DNA from 2 places in the Burkholderia pyrrocinia genome. Region 1 is predicted to be linked to the other one. Evidence: riboswitches for the same ligand, from Rfam matches in the RefSeq annotation. Region 1 holds a riboswitch; the other holds the start of a gene.
The links. Region 1 has a riboswitch for cobalamin ahead of JYG32_RS05525 (HoxN/HupN/NixA family nickel/cobalt transporter). Riboswitches for the same ligand answer to the same signal wherever they lie in the genome.

Region 1 (10,158 bases):
CGCCGGCCCGCTTCCGGAAGCGCAGATGGCCGTGATGCAGCGGGCCGCTGCGTTTCGCGGCGAGCGTCGCCGGCCACGCAACGGCGGTGCCGGCGCGCGCCGTGCCCGGCACGCGCGCGGCGGCGCCTTGCTGCCATCGAGGACCGCGAATGGTGTTCGCGGCGGCGCCGGCTCGATGGCTCAGCGTTTTTTTAGCGGCAGCGGCACGACGCTTTTCACGTCGCGCAGCCCGGCGGGTTCGGGCGGCAGGTAGCCCCAGTCGCCCTGCGATGCCGCGGCATCGTTTTTTGTCGCGCCCGGTCGGTCGTCGGGCTGCTGGCGCGCGTCCGGCGGCGAGCGATCGTCGCGTTCGCCGCCCGGCTGCGACGCGCCGGAAGGTGGCGGCGTACCCGCATGGCGCCGGTGCCGCAACACCGCTTCGGCCACGCGCTCCACATGCGACACCGTCACCGCATCGGCCTGTTCCAGCGCGGCGAGTGCGCGCGCGGCGCGCAGCATCACGAGATCGGCGCGCAATCCGTCGACGGCCGCGTCGATGCACAGCGCGCTGACGCGCGCATGGACCGCATCGTCGAAATCCAGCATCGGCAGCCGTGCGCGCGCCGCATGAATCCGGTCGCCGAGTTCGCGCTGCGCGGCTGCATGCCGTGCGCGGAACGCGTCCGGATCGAGATCGAATGCGAGTCGGGCCTTCACGATCCGCTCACGCTGCGCGGCGTCGAAGCAGTTCTCGAGCTCGACCATCAGCCCGAAGCGGTCGAGCAACTGCGGGCGCAGCTCGCCCTCCTCGGGATTCATCGTGCCGACCAGCACGAAGCGCGCATCATGCGCGTGCGATACGCCATCGCGCTCGACGATGTTCACGCCGCTCGCGGCGACGTCGAGCAGCGTATCGACGAGCCCGTCGGCGAGCAGGTTCACTTCGTCGACATACAGCACGCCGAGATGCGCGCGAGCCAGCAGGCCCGGCCGGAAGCGCACGCCGTTCTCCGCGAGCGCATGCGCGAGATCGAGCGAGCCCGTCACCTGTTCGTCGCTCGCCGACAGCGGCAACGTGACGAACTGCCCTTCGGGCAGCAGCTCCGCGAGGCCGCGCGCGGCGGTCGATTTCGCGGTGCCGCGCGGGCCGCTCACCAGCACGCCGCCGAGCGACGGATCGATCGCGGCGAGCAGCAGCGCCTGCTGCAAGGCATCCTGCGCGACGAGCGCCGCAAACGGAAAGACCGCGCGGGCGCGGTGCGTTGTCGGATCGGTCATCGCCGTCCCCCTTCCTGGAGTTGTTCACTCGCGAGCCAGACCGCTTCGATCCGTTCGCGATAGTCGCCCGGCTGCTGCCACAAGCCGCGCTGCATCGCCTCGACGAAGCGTTCGCAGATGCCGTGCAGCGCCTTCGGGTTGTGCCGTTCGAGGAACGCGCGCGTGTCGTCGTCGAACAGGTATGCGTCGGCGACGAGCGCGTACTGGTGATCGGACAGCACGCGCGCGGTCGCGTCATAGCCGTACAGGTAGTCGACGGTCGCGGCCAGCTCGGCCGCGCCCTTGTAACCATGGCGCTTCACGCCGTCGAGCCATTTCGGGTTGACGACGCGCGAGCGGATCACGCGCGCGATCTCCTCGCGCAGCGTGCGCATCTTCGGCGCGACCGGGTTCGCATGGTCGCCGTGGTAGATGCTCGGCTGCTGCCCGGACAGGTGCCGCACGGCCGCCGTCATCCCGCCCTGGAACTGGTAGTAGTCGTTCGAATCGAGGATGTCGTGCTCGCGGCTGTCCTGGTTCTGCACGACGACGTCGATCGTCGCCAGCCGCTCGCCGAACACGTCGGGCGCGGCGTCGCCCGCGCTGTTCTGCGCGTACGCATGGCCGCCCCACTGGCGGTACGCATCCGCGAGATCGGCGTCGGTCTGCCAGCGGCGCTGGTCGATCAGGTCCTGCAGGCCCGCGCCGTAGCTGCCCGGCCGCGCGCCGAACACGCGCCAGCCGGCGCGGCGCCGCGCTTCGTCGGGCGGCACGCCCTGCGTGATCCATTTCGCGCGTTCGCGCTCGATGCGTGCGCGGATCGGGTTCATTTCCTCCGGCTCGTCGAGCGCGGCGACGGCCTGCACGGCCGCGTCGAACAGGTGCATCAGGTTCGGAAACGCGTCGCGGAAGAAGCCCGATACGCGCAGTGTCACGTCGATGCGCGGCCGGTCGAAGATCTCGATCGGCAGGATCTCGAAGTCGGTCACGCGATGGCTGCCGTGCGCCCATTTCGGCCGCACGCCGAGCAGCGCGAACGCCTGCGCGATGTCGTCGCCGCCCGTGCGCATCGTCGCCGTACCCCACACCGACAGGCCGATCGCGCGCGGATAGTCGCCGTGATCCTGCAGATGACGCTCGATCAGCTGTTGCGCGGATTTCAGGCCGAGCGACCACGCTGCCTGCGTCGGCACTGCGCGCGTGTCGACCGAGTAGAAATTTCGGCCGGTCGGCAGCACGTCGGGACGGCCGCGCGACGGCGAACCGCTCGGCCCCGGCGGCACGAAGCGGCCGTCGAGCCCGCGCAGCAACTGGCGCATTTCCTCGCCGCCGCATGCGTCGAGCGCAGGCATCAGCGTCGCGCGAACGCGTTCGATCACCGCGAGCGTATGCGGCCATTCGCCGGGCGGCGTCGCGTCGGTGCCGGGGTTGCCCCCGGTGGCCGCGCACAGCCCGTCCAGCCATTGCTGCGCGAGCCGTTCGAGCCGCTCGCGCGTATCGCCCGCATGACGCCACGGCGATCCATCGAGCGCCTGCAGGATCGCCGGGCGCGGGCCGGCCCACGGCGCGGCCCAGTCGGCCGACAGCGGATCGAAATCGTCGCCGAGCATCAGGTCGCGCGCGAGCGCGCCGATCAGCCCCGCGCGCGCGCCCTTGCCGTCGCCGACCGGAAAGCGCGCGAGCGCAAGCAGCGTGTCGCGTCGCTGGCGATCGGCCGGCGACACGCCGAACACGTGCAGCCCGTCGCGAATCTGCGCTTCCTTCAATTCGCACAGCCACGCGTCGACTCGCGTCAGCAGCGCATCCTCGTCGCCCGCGTCGCGCGGCGGCGATACGCTCAGTTCGTCGTGCAGCCGATGTTCGGCGATCGTCGCGAGGATCGTCTTGCGCAGCAGCTTCGCGCGCCGCGCGTCGACCATCAGCGCTTCGTAGTATTCGTCGACCTGCCGCTCGAGATCCTGCAGCGGCCCGTAGTTTTCCGCGCGCGTGAGCGGCGGCATCAGGTGATCGACGATCACCGCCTGCGCGCGGCGCTTCGCCTGGCTGCCCTCGCCCGGATCGTTGACGATGAACGGATACAGGTGCGGCAGCGGCCCGAGCGTCAGGTCGGGCCAGCACGCGTCGGACAGCGCGACGCTCTTGCCCGGCAGCCATTCGAGGTTGCCGTGCTTGCCGAGGTGGATGACCGCGTCGATGCGATACGCATCGCGCAGCCAGAAATAGAACGCGAGGTACGCATGCGGCGGCACGAGATCCGCGTCGTGGTAGCTCGCGTAGTCGTTCTCGCCGCGCGAGCGCGACGGCTGGATGCCGACGAACACGTTGCCCGCGCGCCAGCCCGCGATCGTGAAACGCCCGTGGCGCAGCGTCGGGTCGGCCTCGGGCGGGCCCCAGCGCTCGTTCAGCGCGTCGCGCACGGCCGCCGGCAGCCGCGCGAAATGCGCGGCGTAGTCGGCCAGCGCGAAACTCTGGAACGCCGGGCGCAGCGCATGCACGGCCACGTCGTTGGTCACGCCTTCGGTGAGCCGTGCGATCAGCGCGTCGCCATCGGGCGGCAGGTCGGCCAGCGCGTAGCCCGCGTCGCGCAGCGCCGCGAGCACGCGCAGCGCGGACGCCGGCGTGTCGAGCCCGACGCCGTTGCCGATCCGCCCTTCGCTTTGCGGATAGTTCGCGAGAATCAGCGCGATGCGCTTGCTCGCGTTGTCGAGCGTGCGCAGCCGGCACCAGCCGCGCGCGAGCGCCGCGACGAACGCGATCCGCTCGGCGTCCGGCTGATAGCGCACGACGTCGACCTCGGTGTGCGGACAGCGATACGCGAGCCCCTTGAAGCTCACCGCGCGCGTGACGATGCGCCCGTCGACCTCGGGCAGCGCGATATGCATCGCGATGTCGCGTGCGTGCAGGCCCTGGTTATCGGTGACCCATGCGTCGCGATTGCCGCCGGACAGGATCACCTGCAGCACCGGCGCGTCGCCGGCGAGCACCTCCGGCTCGGCCGCATCGATCGCGCCGGCCGCGAACGCGGTCGTGTTCAGCACGAGCGCGACGCCGTGCGTATCGCAGAGTTGCGTGATGACCTCGCGACTCACCGCGTCCTTCAGCGACGTCACCGCGATCGGCAGCGGATTCAGCCCCTCCCGAACGAGTGCGTCGGCCAGCGCATCGAACACGGCCGTGTTCGCGGCCTGCCAGTGCGCACGATAGAACAGGATCGCGACGACCGGCGCGCCGGGCGTGCAGCGCGGCCGCCAGTCGTCGACGCTCGCGCGGTCGCGCGCCGGGTGATACAGCGCGGCGGCCGGCAGCGGACGCGGCAGCTCGGGTTCGTCGCCGAAGCCGAGCGTATGGAATGCGATGCTGCGCAGCAGCGCGTCGGCGTTGTGCACGCCGCCTTCGCGCAGGTAACGCCACCACAGCCGGCACAGGTCGGGCGCGACCGTGCTTTTCGCGACGAGGTTCGGGTCTTCCTGCAGGTCGCCCGAGAACATCGCGAGCTGCTGAGCGCGCTTCGACGCGAGCGACTCGGCCTGCTCGATCCCGTACGGCCAGTACGCTTCGCCGCCGAGATGATCGATCACGACCGTCTTCGCGTGGCGCAGCACGTCGTCGACATAGAAATCGACGGACGCCGGCTGCCGCAGGAACGTGACGTTCGCGAGCCGCACGCTCGGGAAGCCGGCCGGCAGTTGCGGCACGACGCTCGCGAGCAGCGACAGCGTCGTGTCGGCCGAACTCAGGATCACGATGTCGGCCGGCTGCTGGTCGATCCGGACGACGCCCTGCGTATCGTCGACGAAGCCGCCCGGCGTGGTGCGCAGCAGATGCATCGCGCGTTACGCCTGTTGCGGTTCGGCCGCGCACGCGGCGTCGAACGCGCGCTGCAGCGCGGCCGCGTCGAGATCCTCGCCGATCAGCACGAAGCGGCTCGCGCGCGTTTCGCCGTCCTGCCAGCGGCGGTCGAAATAGCTGTCGAAGCGGCGGCCGACGCCCTGGATCACGAGCCGCATCGGCGCGCCGGGCAGCGCGGCGAAGCCTTTCGCGCGGTAGATCGTGTGCGTCTCGACGACACGCTGCAGCGCGGCGATCGTCGCTTCGCGCGTGAGCGCGTCGCCCGACACGACCACCGAGTCGAAATCGTCGTGATGATGATCGTGATCGCCGTCGTCGGCCGAGCCGTGATGGTCGTGACGCAGGTGGATCGTTTCCTCCGACGCCGATTCGAGCCCGAGCAGCATCGCGAGGTCGAGCTCGCCGCGCGTCGCGCGCACGATCTTCACCTGCGGCGGGATCTCGTCGCGGATCGCGGTTTCGATCTGCGCGAACTGCGCGTCGCCGACGAGATCGGCCTTGTTCACGATCACGAGATCGGCGGACGACAGTTGGTCGGCGAACAGTTCGTGCAGCGGCGATTCATGATCGAGGTTCGGATCGGCGCGGCGTTGCGCGTCGACGGCCTGCGGGTTTTCCGCGAACTGGCCGCTCGCGGCCGCCGGCCCGTCGACGACGGTCACGACCGCGTCGACCGTGAAGCTGTTGCGGATCGTCGGCCAGTTGAACGCCTGCACGAGCGGCTTCGGCAGCGCGAGCCCGGAAGTCTCGATCAGCACGTGGTCGATGTCCGCGCGGCGCTCGACGAGCGCCTCCATCACCGGGTAGAACTCTTCCTGCACCGTGCAGCACAGGCAGCCGTTCGCGAGCTCGTAAAGCTGGCCCGACGCTTCGTCCTGCGCGTCGTCGCAGCCGATGCCGCAGCCCTTGAGGATTTCGCCGTCGATGCCGAGCTCGCCGAATTCGTTGACGATCACCGCGATGCGGCGGCCTTCGGCGTGCTGCAGGATGTGGCGCATCAGCGTCGTCTTGCCGCTGCCGAGAAAGCCCGTGACGATCGTGACGGGCAGCTTGCGTAGGGTCATGGAATATCCAGTGTCGTAAGGGGAGTCAGGCCGAGATCGTCACGTCGATCTCGTCGTAGCGCTTTAACCGGTAGATCAGGGCCGACACGAGCCAGCATGCGAGGAACAGGCCGATCACGACGTAGCCGAGCATGCCGAAATGCGACGCCACCATCGACGCGAAGTCCCACACCGGGCCCTGCAGCGACAGCTTGTCCGCGAGCAGCGCGAGCACCTCGATGCCGCCGATCAGCGCGGCGACCAGCACCGACACGAAGGTGATCGTCATGTTGTAGTAGATCTTGCGGATCGGCCGCACGTACGCCCAGCGATACGCGCCCATCATCAGGATGCCGTCGGTCGTGTCGACCAGCGTCATGCCGGCGGTGAACAGCACCGGCAGCGCCATCACGGACCAGAACGACAGACCGCCCTGCACCTGCGCCGCCGAGATGCCGAACAGCGCGATCTCGGTCGCCGTATCGAAGCCGAAGCCGAACAGGAACCCGACCGGATACAGGTGCCAGCTACGCGACACGAGCCGGAACAGCGGGCGGAACAGGCGCGCGAGCACGCCGCGCTGGTTCAGCAGCAGGTCGAGATCGGCGTCGACGATCGGCTCGCCGCGCCGCGCGGCGCGAAACGTCCGGTAGACGGAAATCAGGATCAGCAGGTTCGCGATCGCGAGCACCAGCAGGAAGAACGCCGACACGCTCGTGCTGATCACGCCCCCCCACGCTTTCATGCTCTCGAAGCGCGCGAGCGACGCGGCCGTGAGCGTGACCACGACCGACATCACCATCACCACCGTCGAGTGGCCGAGCGAGAAGAACAGGCCCGCGCCGAGCGGGCTGCGGCCCTCCTGCATCAGCTTGCGCGTGACGTTGTCGATGGCCGCGATGTGGTCGGCGTCGACCGCATGGCGCAGCCCGAACACGTACGCGAGCAGCGCGGTGCCGAGCAGCACGGGCTGGTCGTGGAAGGCGGCGAACGCCCAGATCCACGCGCCTGCGTTGAAGGCGATCAGCAGCGCATAGATCGCGACGATCTTGCCGCGCAGCCCGGAGGAACTGTCGTTGAACAGGCGAAACAGCGAATCGAGCATGACGCTCCTTTGCGAACGGTCGACATGAAGAATGCCAACACGGCCGTCGCTGCCCGGCCCCGCGCGGTCCGGCCTGCCATCGGGCCGGATCATGCGCGCTCGCGCAGGCGGCCGGACGACGGGAATCGGGAAACGCTCGGGTGTCGGGCACGCTGCGGCCGTGGACGATGCGCCGCCTCCCCGCGGCGCTGAACCCCAATGTTTAGGCCGGTATCCGGGCTGGCGAACACGCCGCTTCGCCTTCCCGGGTGCACAGGGCATCCAGTGGCGGTCGTCCGCATGCGCGCGCGGCATGCGGCGAAGCGGCGCTGCATCGCGGCGGGCACGATGCGTTCGCTTACCGTTGCGGGGGCAGCACAGGTTGGCTCGACTGCGATGCAGGCAGGCTCCCTGTTTCCCGTTTAACTGCGCGCGCCGGAGGGCGCGCGCGAGCACCAAAACGCGTGCGAGTGTAGGCGCCGGGGGCGGGAGCGTCAAGGCGGCCGCCGACGGGCGCGTCGGACGGGTTCGGTGCGTGTGTGCATCCTGCCGTCAACTTCAGACGAGAACGATTGTCGTTTTCGCTTGCACGGGATAAACTTTTCCTGATCGCAAGCCGAAGCAGAAAAACCCGTTCATTCAGTAATCCTGATATTCAAATGCCGAAACGTCTCAATTACGGGCGGCGGCGCGACGCGCTGCCCATCGCGCTGTGCGCAATGCTGTCGACTTGTCCCTGCGTGTCCGGGGCCGCCGAAGCCGAAGTCGGCGCCGAAGCCGAGCTGCCGGTGCTGGAGGTGCGCGCGCGCCGCCATCCGCACGATCCGCGTCCCGAGCAGGTGAGCACCGCGACGCGCGCCGCGAGCGACCCGCGCGACGTGCCGCAGACCATCGACACCGTGTCGGTCGACGAGACGCTGTCCTACGGCGGCCGCACGCTCGCCGACGCGCTCGCGGGCGTGCCCGGCATATCGAACACGTCGGACACGCGGTTCGACGCGTTCCGGCTGCGCGGCTTCTCCAGCGCGGGCGACCTGCTGCTCGACGGCATGCGCGACGACGCGCAGTACGTGCGCGGTCTCGGCAACATCGAACGCGTCGAGGTGCTGAAGGGGCCGGCTGCGGCGCTGTATGGCCGCGGCAGCGGCGGCGGCGTGATCAATCGCATCACCAAGCAGCCGCAGCCCGAGAATTTCGGCAGTGTGTCCGCGACGACGGGCAGCTACGGCCGGCTCGGCGTGTCGGCCGACCTCAATCGCGCACTTTCGCCGCGCTGGAGCATGCGCGTGAACGCCGGGCGCGAGTATCAACGCAGCTTCCGCGACGCGGTCGACGGCACGCGCCAGTATGTGGCGCCGTCGCTCAAATGGCAGGGCGAGCGCAGCAGCTGGCTGATGCAGTTCGAATACGACGCTTACGAGCGCGTACCCGATCGCGGGATGCCCGCGGCGGTCGCCGCGGTCGATCCGGCCGGCAAACCGGTCGCGTTCACGCTGCCGCCGGCGTCGCGCCGCACCTTTTTCGGCGTGGCCGACCGCGACACGATCCGCGACGCGAGCATGAACTGGCGGTCGGTGTTCACGCGGCAGCTGGGCGGCGACTGGCAGGTGCGCCACCTGCTGAGCGTGCTCGACCTGCACAGCACGTTCGACAACACCTACGTCACGCAGGGTTACGTGACGAAACCGCGCGACTACGCGCGCGTGCAGCGGGCCCGCTATCTGCAGGACCTTCGGCACCTGAACGTGCAGACCGATCTTGAACTGAGCGGCAGCGTGACGACCGGGCCGGTCGCCCATCACCTGCTGCTCGGTGTCGAATACGGCTGGCAGCGGCGAGCGCCGCGGTTGTGGAGCGCCACCGCGTCGCCGGTCTCGATCACCGCCCCCGACAACGTCGACCGTCGCGGGTCCGCGCCGGTCCCGTACATGATGAACCGCCATCTCGCGACCGACTACGCGCTCTACGCGCAGGACCGGATCGACATCGGGCGCGCATGGAAACTGCTGACCGGCCTGCGCTGGGATCGCTTCGTCGCCGATTCGACGAGCCAGTTGAACGGATTGCAGGCGCGACGCGCGTCGACCGCGTGGAGCCCGCGGCTCGGCATCGTATGGTCGCCGCTCGACGCGCACAGCGTCTACGCATCCTGGAGCAAGAATTTCGCGCCGGTCGGCGGCGACCTGATCGGCATCACGCCGGGCGCGCGCGGCAATGCGAACGATCTCGGCCCGCAATACAGCCGGCAGGTCGAAGTGGGCATCAAGAGCGACTGGCTGGACGGCAAACTCAGCACCACGCTCTCGGCATTCCAGATCGATCTGTACAACCGCAAGACCGCCGATCCGGTCAGGCCCGGCTATTTCGAGCTGACCGGCCTCGAGCGCAATCGCGGCGTCGAACTCGGCATTGCCGGCAGGCTGGCCGGCGACTGGTTCGCGCGCGGCGGGATCGGCTGGCAGAACGCGCGGATCGTCGAGGCCGAAGCGAAATCCGTCGGCAAGCGATCGGCCGGCGTGTCGTCGTCCAACGGCAGCCTGTTCGTCGGCTATGCGCCGCTCTCCGGCTTCTTCGCGGAAGCCGGCGTGATCTACGAAGGCGCGCGCTACGCCGATCGCGACAACCTGCTCACGCTGCCCGCCCATGTACGCTGGGACGGCAAGCTTGGCTACCGCATGCGCGACCTCGATCTGACGCTGGCGGTCGTCAATCTCACGGGTCGCAACGACTACGCGAATGCGACGAGCGTCGCGCAGATCATGCCGGGCGCACCACGAACGTTCACGCTGACCGCCGCCTACAAGTTCTGACGACGCAGGGTCGCCGCCGCATGCCGGTCAACGCGTGCGAGTCAGCCTGGCGACCGACGCGACGTTTTTGCAACGCATGGAATCGGATTTGCCCTTGCCGTGCGTGGCGCCAGGGTCACGCATCGGCATGCCGACG
Region 2 (10,158 bases), 1.1 Mb from region 1:
CACGCATCGAGCGCCGCACGGTCGATATCGTCCCAGCGCTGCATTTCCCACGCGCCGAAATCCATTTCCTGCCAGCCGGCATCGCGTTGCAGCGGCACATCGAATACCTGCGCGAGTCGTTCGGCAACCGACGCGCATCGCGTCAGCGGGCTGGTCCAGATCCGTTCGGGCGGCGGCGCGCCGATAGCCGTCAGATGCGCGTGCACGGCATGCGCACCGGCATCGGCCGGCGCGGCGAGCGGCACGTCGCTGCGTCCGTAACAGACGCCCGGCTCGACGCCGACGGCCGGATGACGGATCAGGACGAAGTCCATCCGAGCACCACGAGATAGATCGCCAGTTCGCTCAGTTGCTGCGCGAAGCCGAGACAGTCGCCCGTATAACCGCCGATCCGCTTCACGAAATAGCGGGCCGCCCACGCGCGCACGAGCACGAGCGCGACGCCCGCGGCGACGCCCATGCACCAGTCCGGCCAGAACAGCCACGGCAGCCCGAATACCGCCGCGACGCACGCCGCGCGTGCGCCCATCCGTTGCGCGACCGGCTTCGCCTTGCCTTCGGGGCGCACATAGTCGAGCGACATCAGCAGGCTCACGGCCGCCGTGCGGCTCGCCGCATGCGCGGCGATCATGGTCCAGGCGGCGCGCAGTGGCGGCATCGCCGCGAGCGCCTGCCATTTCACGCCGAGCGCGATCACGAGCGCGACCGCGCCGAACGTGCCGATCCGCGAGTCGTGCATGATGCGCAGCACGTCGTCGCGCGTATAGCCGCCGCCGAATGCATCGCAACTGTCGGCAAGGCCGTCCTCGTGGAAGGCGCCGGTCGCGAGCAGCGTCGCGGCCATCGACAGCCCGACCGCGATCGACGCGGGCAGCACGCGCAGCGCGGCAAGATAGACGAGCGCGCCCCACGCGCCGACGCATGCACCGACGAGCGGGAAATAGCGCGCGGCCTGGTCGAGATCGCCGGCCGCGTAACCGATCGCGCGCGGCACGGGCACGCGCGTGAAATAACCGAGCGCGACGAAGAAGTAGCGCAGTTCGGCACGCACGCCGCTCGCGCGCTCAGGCGTCACGATTGTCGACGCCGGCGGACTCGAAGCTCGCCATCTCGCAGAGGAACGCAACCGCCGCGCGCACGAGCGGCAGCGCGAGCGCCGCACCCGTGCCTTCGCCGAGCCGCAGGTCGAGCGCGAGCAGCGGCTTCGCGCCGAAATGCTCGAGCATGCGCCGGTGCCCGGCCTCGTGCGACGTATGCGAGAACACGCAGTAGTCGCGCACGCCGGGCGCGATGCGCTCGGCGACGAGCAGCGCGGCCGTCGCGATGAAGCCGTCGACGAGGATCGTCATCCGCTCGCTCGCGGCCGCGAGATACGCGCCCGTCATCATCGCGATCTCGAAGCCGCCGAACGTCGCGAGCACGTCGAGCGGCGCGACCGCGTGCGAGTGCTTGACGAGCGCGCGGCCGAGCACCGCGCGCTTGTGTGCGAGCCCCTTGTCGTCGAGGCCCGTGCCGCGCCCGACGCACGCGTCGATCGGCACGTCGAGCAGGCGGCTCATCAGGCACGCGGCCGACGACGTGTTCGCGATCCCCATCTCGCCGAAGCCGATCACGTTCGTGCCGAGCGACGCGTGCAGGCGCACGCGCGCCGCGCCGGCCGCGAGCGCGGTCATCGCCTCGTCGTGCGTCATCGCCGGCTCCGTCGCAAAGTTGCGCGTGCCGCGCGCGACCGGCAGCGACACCAGCCGGTCGGACAGCGGCAGCGGCGACGCGACGCCCGCATCGACGATCTCGAGCGTGCTCTGTGCGACGCCCGAGAACGCGTTGATCGCCGCGCCGCCGGCCAGGAAGTTCGCGACCATCTGCGCGGTCACCGCCTGCGGATAGGGACTCACGCCTTCGGCCGCGATCCCGTGGTCGCCGGCGAACACGATCATCACGGGGCGCTGCACGACCGGCCGCTCAGTGTGCTGGATCAGGCCGATCTGCAGCGCGAGCGCCTCGAGCTGGCCGAGGCTGCCGGGCGGCTTGGTCTTGTGGTCGATCACATGCTGCAGGCGCTTGCGCAGCGCATCGTCGAGCGGCGCGATCGCGGGCGGGAAGTGGGTCGGAGTGGTCATCGAAGAGCCGTGTCGTTGGCGCGGCCTGCGCCGCGTATCGGAAAAGAAAAGGTCATTGTCGCTCGGGCCACGCCGGCAGCAACGCGTCGCGGCCATGCTCGCGGATCAGCACGAGCGGATAGCCGAACGCGTCGCTCGCGCGCTCCGGTGTCAGCACGTCGTGCACGAGGCCGGCCCATGCATGGCCGCGGCCGTCGAGCAACAGCGCATGCGTCGCGAAACGCCGCGCAAGATTCAGGTCGTGGCACGAAAACAGCACCGTGCGCGGGCCCGCGTCGAGCCATGCGGCCAGCGCGGTCAGGCAGTCGATCTGGTGATGCAGGTCGAGATGTGCGAGCGGCTCGTCGAGCAGCATCAGCGGCGCGTCCTGGCACAGTGTCGCGGCGAGCGCGACCCGCTGCCGCTCGCCGCCCGACAGCGACAGCACGTCGCGCGACGCGAGCGCGGTCAGATCGAACGTCGCGAGCGCGTCGTGCACGGCCGCACGGTCGCCGTCGCGCTCCCAGCCCCAGCCGCCGAGATACGGAAAACGGTTGAGCAGCACCGTGTCGAACACGGTCGCGCTGAATGCATCGTGCAGTTGCTGCGGCATCAGCGCGCGGCGCTGCGCGAGCTGCGCGGGCGGCCATGCGGCAAGTGGCCGACCGTCGATCTCGACCCGGCCGCCGGCCGGCGGCTGCAACCCCGCGAGCGTCGCGAGCAGCGTCGTCTTGCCCGCGCCGTTCGGCCCGGCGACGCACCAGATTTCGCCGGGACGGAAGGCCCGCGTAAAGCCGTCGAGCAGCGTGCGCGCGCCGCCCTTCAGCGTCAGGTCAGCGGTCGCGCAGGCCATGTCGTGGCCGGAAGCGGCGGCGTGCCGCGCAGGGCTTGTCATCGCATCGGCCTCCTCAGCAACATCCACAGGAACACCGGCACGCCGATCAACGCGGTCATCACGCCGACCGGCAGTTGCGCGGGCGCGATCGCGGTGCGCGCGAGCAGGTCGGCCGCCATCACGCCGCCCCCGCCCGCGAGCATCGCGGCCGGCAGCAGCATGCGCTGGTCGTTGCCGAACGCGAGCCGCAGCGCGTGCGGCACGACGAGGCCGACGAAGCCGATCGTGCCGGCCGTCGTCACCGCAGCCGCCGCGGCCAGCGACGCGACGAGATAGATTCGCACCCGCAGGCGCGCGACAGGCACGCCGAGCGCGAGCGCGGTCGCGTCGCCGCGCAGCAGTACATTCAATTGCGGCGCGGCCGGCAGCGCGACGCATGCGGCCAGCAGCAGCGCGCCCCACGCGAACCACGGCGCGGTCACGCCGTTCAGGTCGCCCGTCAGCCAGAAGATGATCCCGCGCAACCGCGCATCGGGCGCGAGCGACAGCAGCAGCGTGACGAGCGCGCCCCACCCTGCCGCGATCACGACACCCGTGAGCAGCAGCCGCGGCGACGCGTCGCGCGAATCGCCGCGCCACAGCTCGCGGCGTGCAAGACCGAGCACGAGCGCGACCGATACGAGCGAGCCGGCAAACGCCGACGCGTCGACGAGCCACCACGCACCGCCCGCGATCATCGCGACGAGCGCGAATCCGGCCGCGCCGCCGGACACGCCGAGCACGTACGGTTCCGCGAGCGGGTTGCGCAGCAGCACCTGCAGCAGCGCGCCCGCAAGCGCGAGCAGCGCACCGCACGCGAAGCCCGCGAGCGCGCGCGGCAGCCGCAGCGTGCGGACGATGTCGGCGAACAACGCGTCGCCGCCATGCGGCACGAGCGACGCGAGCGCCTGCCACGGCGACATCGGCACGCTGCCGATCGACAGCGACGCGACGAACAGCAACGCGACCGCGGTGGCCAGCGCGGCCCAGATCGCGGCGGCGCGCGCGGCGCTCATACCGCGCACGGCCCCGCGCATGACGCGCGGCGCATCCGCTTACTGCTGCCAGCCGAGCGTGACATAGGCGCCGCGCTTCGGTGTGTTGTACGCATAGGCAAGCTCGTAGTCCTTGTCGAGCAGGTTGTCGATGCGCGCGCTGACGTACCACGACTTCGTGATGTCGTAGCGCGCGGACAGGTTGACGATCCCGTAGCCGCCGAGCCGCCCGCCGCCCGAATCGTTGCGCGCGCCGCTCACGAGCCATTCGCCGCCGACGCGCCACGCGCCGAACGCGCGGTTCACGGCCATCGACGCGAAACGCCGTGCACGCCGGTCGAGATCCTGATTCTGCGTTTCGTTGACCGGGTTCTGCAACGTGGCGGCAACCCGTACGTCGGTCGCGCCGACATGCCCCTGCCAGGACCCTTCGAGCCCCTGCACCTTCGCGCTGCCGACGTTCTGCGCAATATAGTAGAAGCCGCTCCCGTCGGGTCGATAGTTGATCAGGTTCGCGTAGCGCGTCTGGAACGCGGTGAGCCGCATCACGCCCACCGCATCGGACGCGTACTGCAGCGCGGCTTCGATCGAATGGCTGCGCTCCGGCTGGATCGACGGGTTGCCGGCCATCGGATAATAGAGGTCGTTGAAGCTCGGTGCACGGAACGCGTCCGAATAGCTCGCGGTCACCTTCCAGCGATCGGTCAGTTCGAGGCCGTAGCCGAGATAGTAGGAATTGGCGCCGCCGAAGTCCGAGTACTGGTCGCGGCGCAGGTTCGCCTGGAACTGCTGGCGGCCAAAGCGCCCCGAATAGCCGATCCAGCCGGAATTCACGTGACGCTGCGGCGCGGAATACGCGTTCGACATGAACTGCTGGTCGAGCCGCTCGTAGCCAGCCTGTATCAGGTGTTCAGGCGCGATACGGAAATCGTTTTGCCACGTGTACTGGCGGTTGTCGGTATTGAAGTGATCCGTGTAGACGCCGTTCAGCGCCGACTGGCTGCGGTCGTTGCCGGTCGAAACGCTCAGGTGAGCGGTCCACCAGTCGGTCAGCTTGCCGTTCGCGAACGCACGCACCTGCTGCACGCGCGAATAGAGGTTGTTCAGGTCGGTCGGCACGCCCCACGCGTTGTCGTAGCTGTTGTTGCCGTTCGACTGGAAGTAGCTGATGCCCGCATCCCAGCGGTCGTTGAAGCGGTGGCGCAGCGCCGCGGTGATGCTCTCGTTCAGGTAACCGTTCGCATTCGGGTTCGCGTTCGGCTTCCTCGCCGGGTCGAGCGCGGAAAAACCGTCGTCCTTGTCGCGCGCGATCGACACGCTCAACGTCGTCTTCCCGTCGCTGTCGAGCCGACCCGATACGCCAGCCTGCTGCGTCTGCGTACCGTAGCTGCCGACGCCGACCGCGAAGTTGAAGCGTGGCGGATGATTGCCACCGTCCTTCGTGAACACCTGCACGACGCCGCCGATCGCGCCCGAGCCGTACAGCGACGACACGTTGCCGTTGACGATCTCGACGCGCTCGATCTGGTCGAGCGGCAACTGGCTCAGTTGCGCGGCACCGAGACTCGCGGAATCGACCCGCACGCCGTCGATCAGCACGAGCGACTGCGTCGACTCCGCACCGCGCAGGAACATCGTCGCGCTCGCGCCGGGGCCGCCGTTGCGCACGATCTGCGCGCCGGGCGCGAGCGCGAGCAGCGTCGGCAGGTCGGCGCCCGCATGCGCGGCGATATCCTGCGCGTCGAATACGGTGGTTTGCGGAATCGTGTCGGCCAGCGCCTGCGGCGCGCGCTGCGCGGTGACGACGACCGGTTCGAGCATCGTCGCAGCCGCAGGTTGGGCCGCGGGCACGGCGGACGCCGCGGAATCGGCATTCGCCGCGGTCTGCGCGGCGGCGGCAAGCGGCAATCCGCAAAGCGCGCCGAGCGCCGTGCGGACGATTGGGGTCAGCATGAAGATAAATCCCGTGAAGCACTGCGCGGCCCGCCTCCCCGCAGGCCACGCGTCACGAAGCCCGTGCGGGCTCCCCGTCTCGGCCGGTATCCGGGCTGGCGGCGTACCGGCTCGCCTTCCCGCGCGATGACGCGCAGTGGCCCGCGCCCGCGTGCGAAACCTGCACGCGGAACGCGCCCGAGCCGGCCTGCGTCACTGGACGCGGCCGCTTACCGTTGCGGGGGCAGCGCAGGTTGGCGGTCTCCTGGCGGAGCCCGCGCCCTGCTTCCCGTTTAACCGCGCGTTCCACGCGCGAGCACCGAGGCGGCGCCAGTTTAGGAGCCGGTCGCGCAAGCGTCAAGGAAGCGTCCGGACACGCACGGGACGCGCCCATTCGCAGCAAGAAGCGAGGGTGTTACGACTGGAAACGTTACAGATGTCGGATTGCGCGTTATTCCGCGCTAAAATGCTGGGTCTTTAGAGGACGCAGCAAATGCTCAACGAACTCGAAACCTTATCTCAAAATATTGGCCGTCTGATTTCGCTGAACAAGCGCTATCACGCGGAACGGCTCGCGCTCGAAGAGCAGGTCGCGCAATTGCGCGCGGAAGCGGACACGGTCCGCGCGGAACTCGCGCAACTGCGCGAAGAACGCAATGCGCTCGCGGCCGAGCGCGATACGCTGTCGGCAAAAATCGACGACGCTCAGGTGAAACTGAACGCGATTCTCGAAAAGCTGCCGCGCTCGAAAAGCGCGGAGCAAGCCGACAACCAGCTCGACCTGCTGGATGCGCAGGCGCGTACGGACAGCGATGACGCGGCCAGCCACGGAGAACATGCATGAGCACCAAGCAGATCGAAGTCTCGATTCTCGGTCAGGCCTATCGGCTCGCCTGTTCGGCCGAGACCGAAGCGGCGCTGCTCGAGGCAGTCGCGCGCGTCGACGCCGAAATGTCGAAAATCCGCTCGAACAGCTCGGTACGCGGCATCGATCGCATCGCGGTGATGGCGGCACTGTCGCTCGCATCGGAATTGCTGCGGCTGCAAACGAGCGTGCGGCACGGTGAAGCATTTCCGGCGGAGGAAATCCGTCGTACAATGCACCAGATGAACGAACAGCTCGGCGCGGTGCTCGCACAGCACGAGACGCAGTAACGTTTTAATCGATGCGTCGATTCCCCTTGATCTCTGCGATCAACGGTGGTCAAATTGGCGCATCGAATCACAGTTCAGTCAGCTTCCCTGCCTGGTTCGCCAAGGTCATATATTCCTTGAACCAATGCCATGTGCACGGTTGCGGAAATTTGTAGCACGGGCGCGCGCGTCACTCTGTCTGATGTACCCGAAGTGCTGCTAACTGCGACCAATTCTGAACCTCAGGTTCAGGATGCCGGCCTAGCGGCCAAGGCGGGGGCCTATCCAACGGCATCGGGCACGTCCCGGTGCCGTTTTCTTTTGTAGCAGCCTCTTTCTGCGTCGATCACGATCCATGCAATACTGGCTGATGAAGTCCGAACCGGACGAAGCAAGCATCGACGATCTCGCCAACGCACCGCAGCGCTCGCTGCCGTGGACCGGCGTGCGCAACTATCAGGCGCGCAATTTCATGCGCGACACGATGAAGATCGGCGACGGCGTGCTGTTCTATCACTCGAGCTGCCCCGAGCCGGGCATCGCAGGCCTCGCCGAAGTGTCGTCGACGCCCTACCCCGATCCCACGCAGTTCGATCCGAAAAGCCCCTATTACGACCCGAAGTCGACGCAGGAAGCGCCGCGCTGGCTGCTCGTCGACGTGCGCTACGTGAAAAAGTCGCCGCTCGTGCCGCTCGCCGCACTGCGCGAACACGACGAGCTCGCCGACATGCGCGTGCTCGCACGCGGCAACCGGCTGTCGATCACGCCCGTCACGCGTGCCGAATGGCGGTTCATCACCGAAAAGCTGATGAAGTAGGCGCGCGCCAAAGGTCAAATCTGGTCAGCACGCGCGGCCGCCGCGGAACTCGCGGGTCTCTCGCGCAGCCTAAGCAACCGCTGTCGGCCGATCGGGCCGGCTCTTTTTTTCGTTGCGCGGTACGCCCGCGTCGTGCACGCATGATCCGCGTGCGCGCCCTCGCACAAGGAGTCCAACAATGACCAAGAAATCCGCTCTCGCGCTGTCGCTCGCCCTCGCCGCCGCCGTTCCCGTCGCGCTGACGCTCGCGTCGCCCGCCGCGCACGCGCAAACCGCGAACCCGCACTTTCCGGAACCGGCAGGCGTGCTGTCGCTTTCGTCGCAGGCCAGCGCCGACGTGCCGCAGGACATCATCCACATCACGCTGTTCTACGAACAGCAGGCCAAGGATCCGGGCAGCCTGACGTCCGCGCTGAACCAGCGCGCCGATGCCGCGCTGTCGCAGGCGAAGGGCGTATCGGGCGTCACCGCGCACACGGGCGCATTCTCCGTGTATCCGAGTACCGATCGCGACGGGAAGATCTCCGCATGGCGTGGCCGTACCGAGGTCGCGCTCGAATCGCGCGATTTCGCCGCGGCGTCGAAGCTTGCAGGCCAGTTGTCGAACCTGATGCAGGTCGCGAACGTCGAGTTCTCGCTGTCGCCTGAAGCGCAGCGCACGGCCGAGCAGAAGCTCACGACCGAAGCGATCAAGTCGTTCCGCGCCCGCGCGGACGAAGCCGCGAAGGCGTTCGGCTACAGCAGCTACACGATCCGCGACGTGAATGTCGGCAGCGGTCGCAACGTGCAGCCGTACCCGCGCATGATGGCGATGGCCGCGGCGCCGATGGACAGCGCGAAGATGAGCGCACCGATCGCGGTCGAAGGCGGCAAGGCCACCGTGTCGGTCACCGTCAACGGCTCGGTGCAGATGAAGTAACGCGCAACGCGCGGCTGTCGGAAATGAAAAACGCCGGCCCGAAGGCCGGCGTTTTTCATTTTGCATGCGTGTTGTCGATGCACGCGCCGATTGCGCGCGCATCGGTATCGCATCACGCAGCCGCATTCGCATTCGCCGCGCGACGGCGATACGCCCAGACCATCAGCGCGATACCCCCGAGGATCATCGGCAGCGACAACCACTGTCCCATCGACAGGCCGAGCGCAAGCAGGCCGAGGAAGTCGTCGGGCTCGCGTGCGAACTCGACCGTGAAGCGCGCGAGGCCGTAGCCGATCAGGAACAGCGCGGACACGGCGCCCATCGGCCGCGATTTGCGCGAGAAGAAGAACAGCGCGAAGAACAGTGCGATGCCTTCGAGCGCGATTTCATAGAGCTGCGAAGGATGGCGCGGCAGCATCTGGTATTGCATGAACACATCGGCGAGATGCCACTTCTCGACGAGCGCCGGATGTTTCGGCAGCCATGCCGCATCGTCGCGCATCGCGCCCGGGAACAGCATCGCCCACGGCGCCGTCGGATCGGTCACGCGGCCCCACAGCTCGCCGTTGATGAAGTTGCCGAGCCGCCCGGCCGCGAGCCCCGTCGGCACCATCGGCGCGACGAAATCGGTGACCTGCAGCCAGTGGCGCTTGCGCTGCCACGCGAACAGCATCATCGCGAGCGTCACGCCGAGGAAGCCGCCGTGAAACGACATGCCGCCTTCCCACACCTTGAACACGTCGAGCGGATGCGAGAAGTAGAAATCGGCCTTGTAGAACAGCACATAGCCGAGCCGGCCGCCGAGCACGGTGCCGAGCACGCCGTAGAACATCATGTCGTCGATGTCCTTCGCGGTCCAGCCTTGCGCGGCGACGTGCGGCAGCTTCAGGCGGACCCGGCCGACGACGATCGCCGCGATGAAGCCGACGAGATACATGAGGCCGTACCAGCGCACGGCCAGCGGCCCGAGATGGATCGCAACGGGGTCGAAATTCGGGTGAATGATCATGGGTTAGCGAAGAAGTTTTCGAATGCGGTACGGCCGTCGCGAACGCGCAGCACCGCGCGTTGGACGGCACCGGTGCACCATCGTTCACGTCACGCGGCGAGGCCCTGCGCACGTACGACGTCGATGAAGCCGGCGAGCACGGGACTCACGTCGCCCGTGCGCCACACGAGGCCTGTCTCGACGACCGGCGCATGACCGGCGAGCGGCCGGTAGACCACGCCGGTGCGCCGCAGGTTACGCAGCGATTGCGGCACCAGTGCGACGCCCATGCCGGCCGACACGAGGCTGACGATCGTCTGCATCTGGATCGCCTCCTGGCCGATGCGCGGAGTTTCCCCCGCCGCGCCGTAGCAGCCCGTAATGATGTCATAAAAGCCGG

Region 2: another riboswitch for cobalamin. It lies ahead of JYG32_RS00150 (TonB-dependent receptor domain-containing protein); the one in region 1 lies ahead of JYG32_RS05525 (HoxN/HupN/NixA family nickel/cobalt transporter).

What each region holds. Positions count from the first base shown of each region.
Region 1 covers NZ_CP070977.1:1,157,938-1,168,095, forward strand. The annotation lists gene JYG32_RS05505 (vWA domain-containing protein) at 1-112, opposite strand, end outside; gene JYG32_RS05510 (ATP-binding protein) at 181-1,257, opposite strand; gene cobN (cobaltochelatase subunit CobN) at 1,254-5,063, opposite strand; gene cobW (cobalamin biosynthesis protein CobW) at 5,070-6,149, opposite strand; gene JYG32_RS05525 (HoxN/HupN/NixA family nickel/cobalt transporter) at 6,175-7,233, opposite strand; cobalamin riboswitch at 7,422-7,687, opposite strand; gene JYG32_RS05530 (TonB-dependent receptor) at 7,872-10,022, shown strand.
Region 2 covers NZ_CP070977.1:21,277-31,434, reverse strand. The annotation lists gene cobC (alpha-ribazole phosphatase) at 1-314, opposite strand, end outside; gene JYG32_RS00170 (adenosylcobinamide-GDP ribazoletransferase) at 299-1,075, opposite strand; gene cobT (nicotinate-nucleotide--dimethylbenzimidazole phosphoribosyltransferase) at 1,065-2,120, opposite strand; gene JYG32_RS00160 (ABC transporter ATP-binding protein) at 2,173-2,994, opposite strand; gene JYG32_RS00155 (FecCD family ABC transporter permease) at 2,991-4,010, opposite strand; gene JYG32_RS00150 (TonB-dependent receptor domain-containing protein) at 4,029-5,921, opposite strand; cobalamin riboswitch at 5,986-6,239, opposite strand; gene JYG32_RS00145 (ATPase) at 6,394-6,744, shown strand; gene JYG32_RS00140 (cell division protein ZapA) at 6,741-7,055, shown strand; RNA gene ssrS (6S RNA) at 7,137-7,318, shown strand; gene JYG32_RS00130 (EVE domain-containing protein) at 7,390-7,851, shown strand; gene JYG32_RS00125 (SIMPL domain-containing protein) at 8,030-8,770, shown strand; gene lgt (prolipoprotein diacylglyceryl transferase) at 8,883-9,779, opposite strand; gene JYG32_RS00115 (LysR substrate-binding domain-containing protein) at 9,869-10,158, opposite strand, start outside.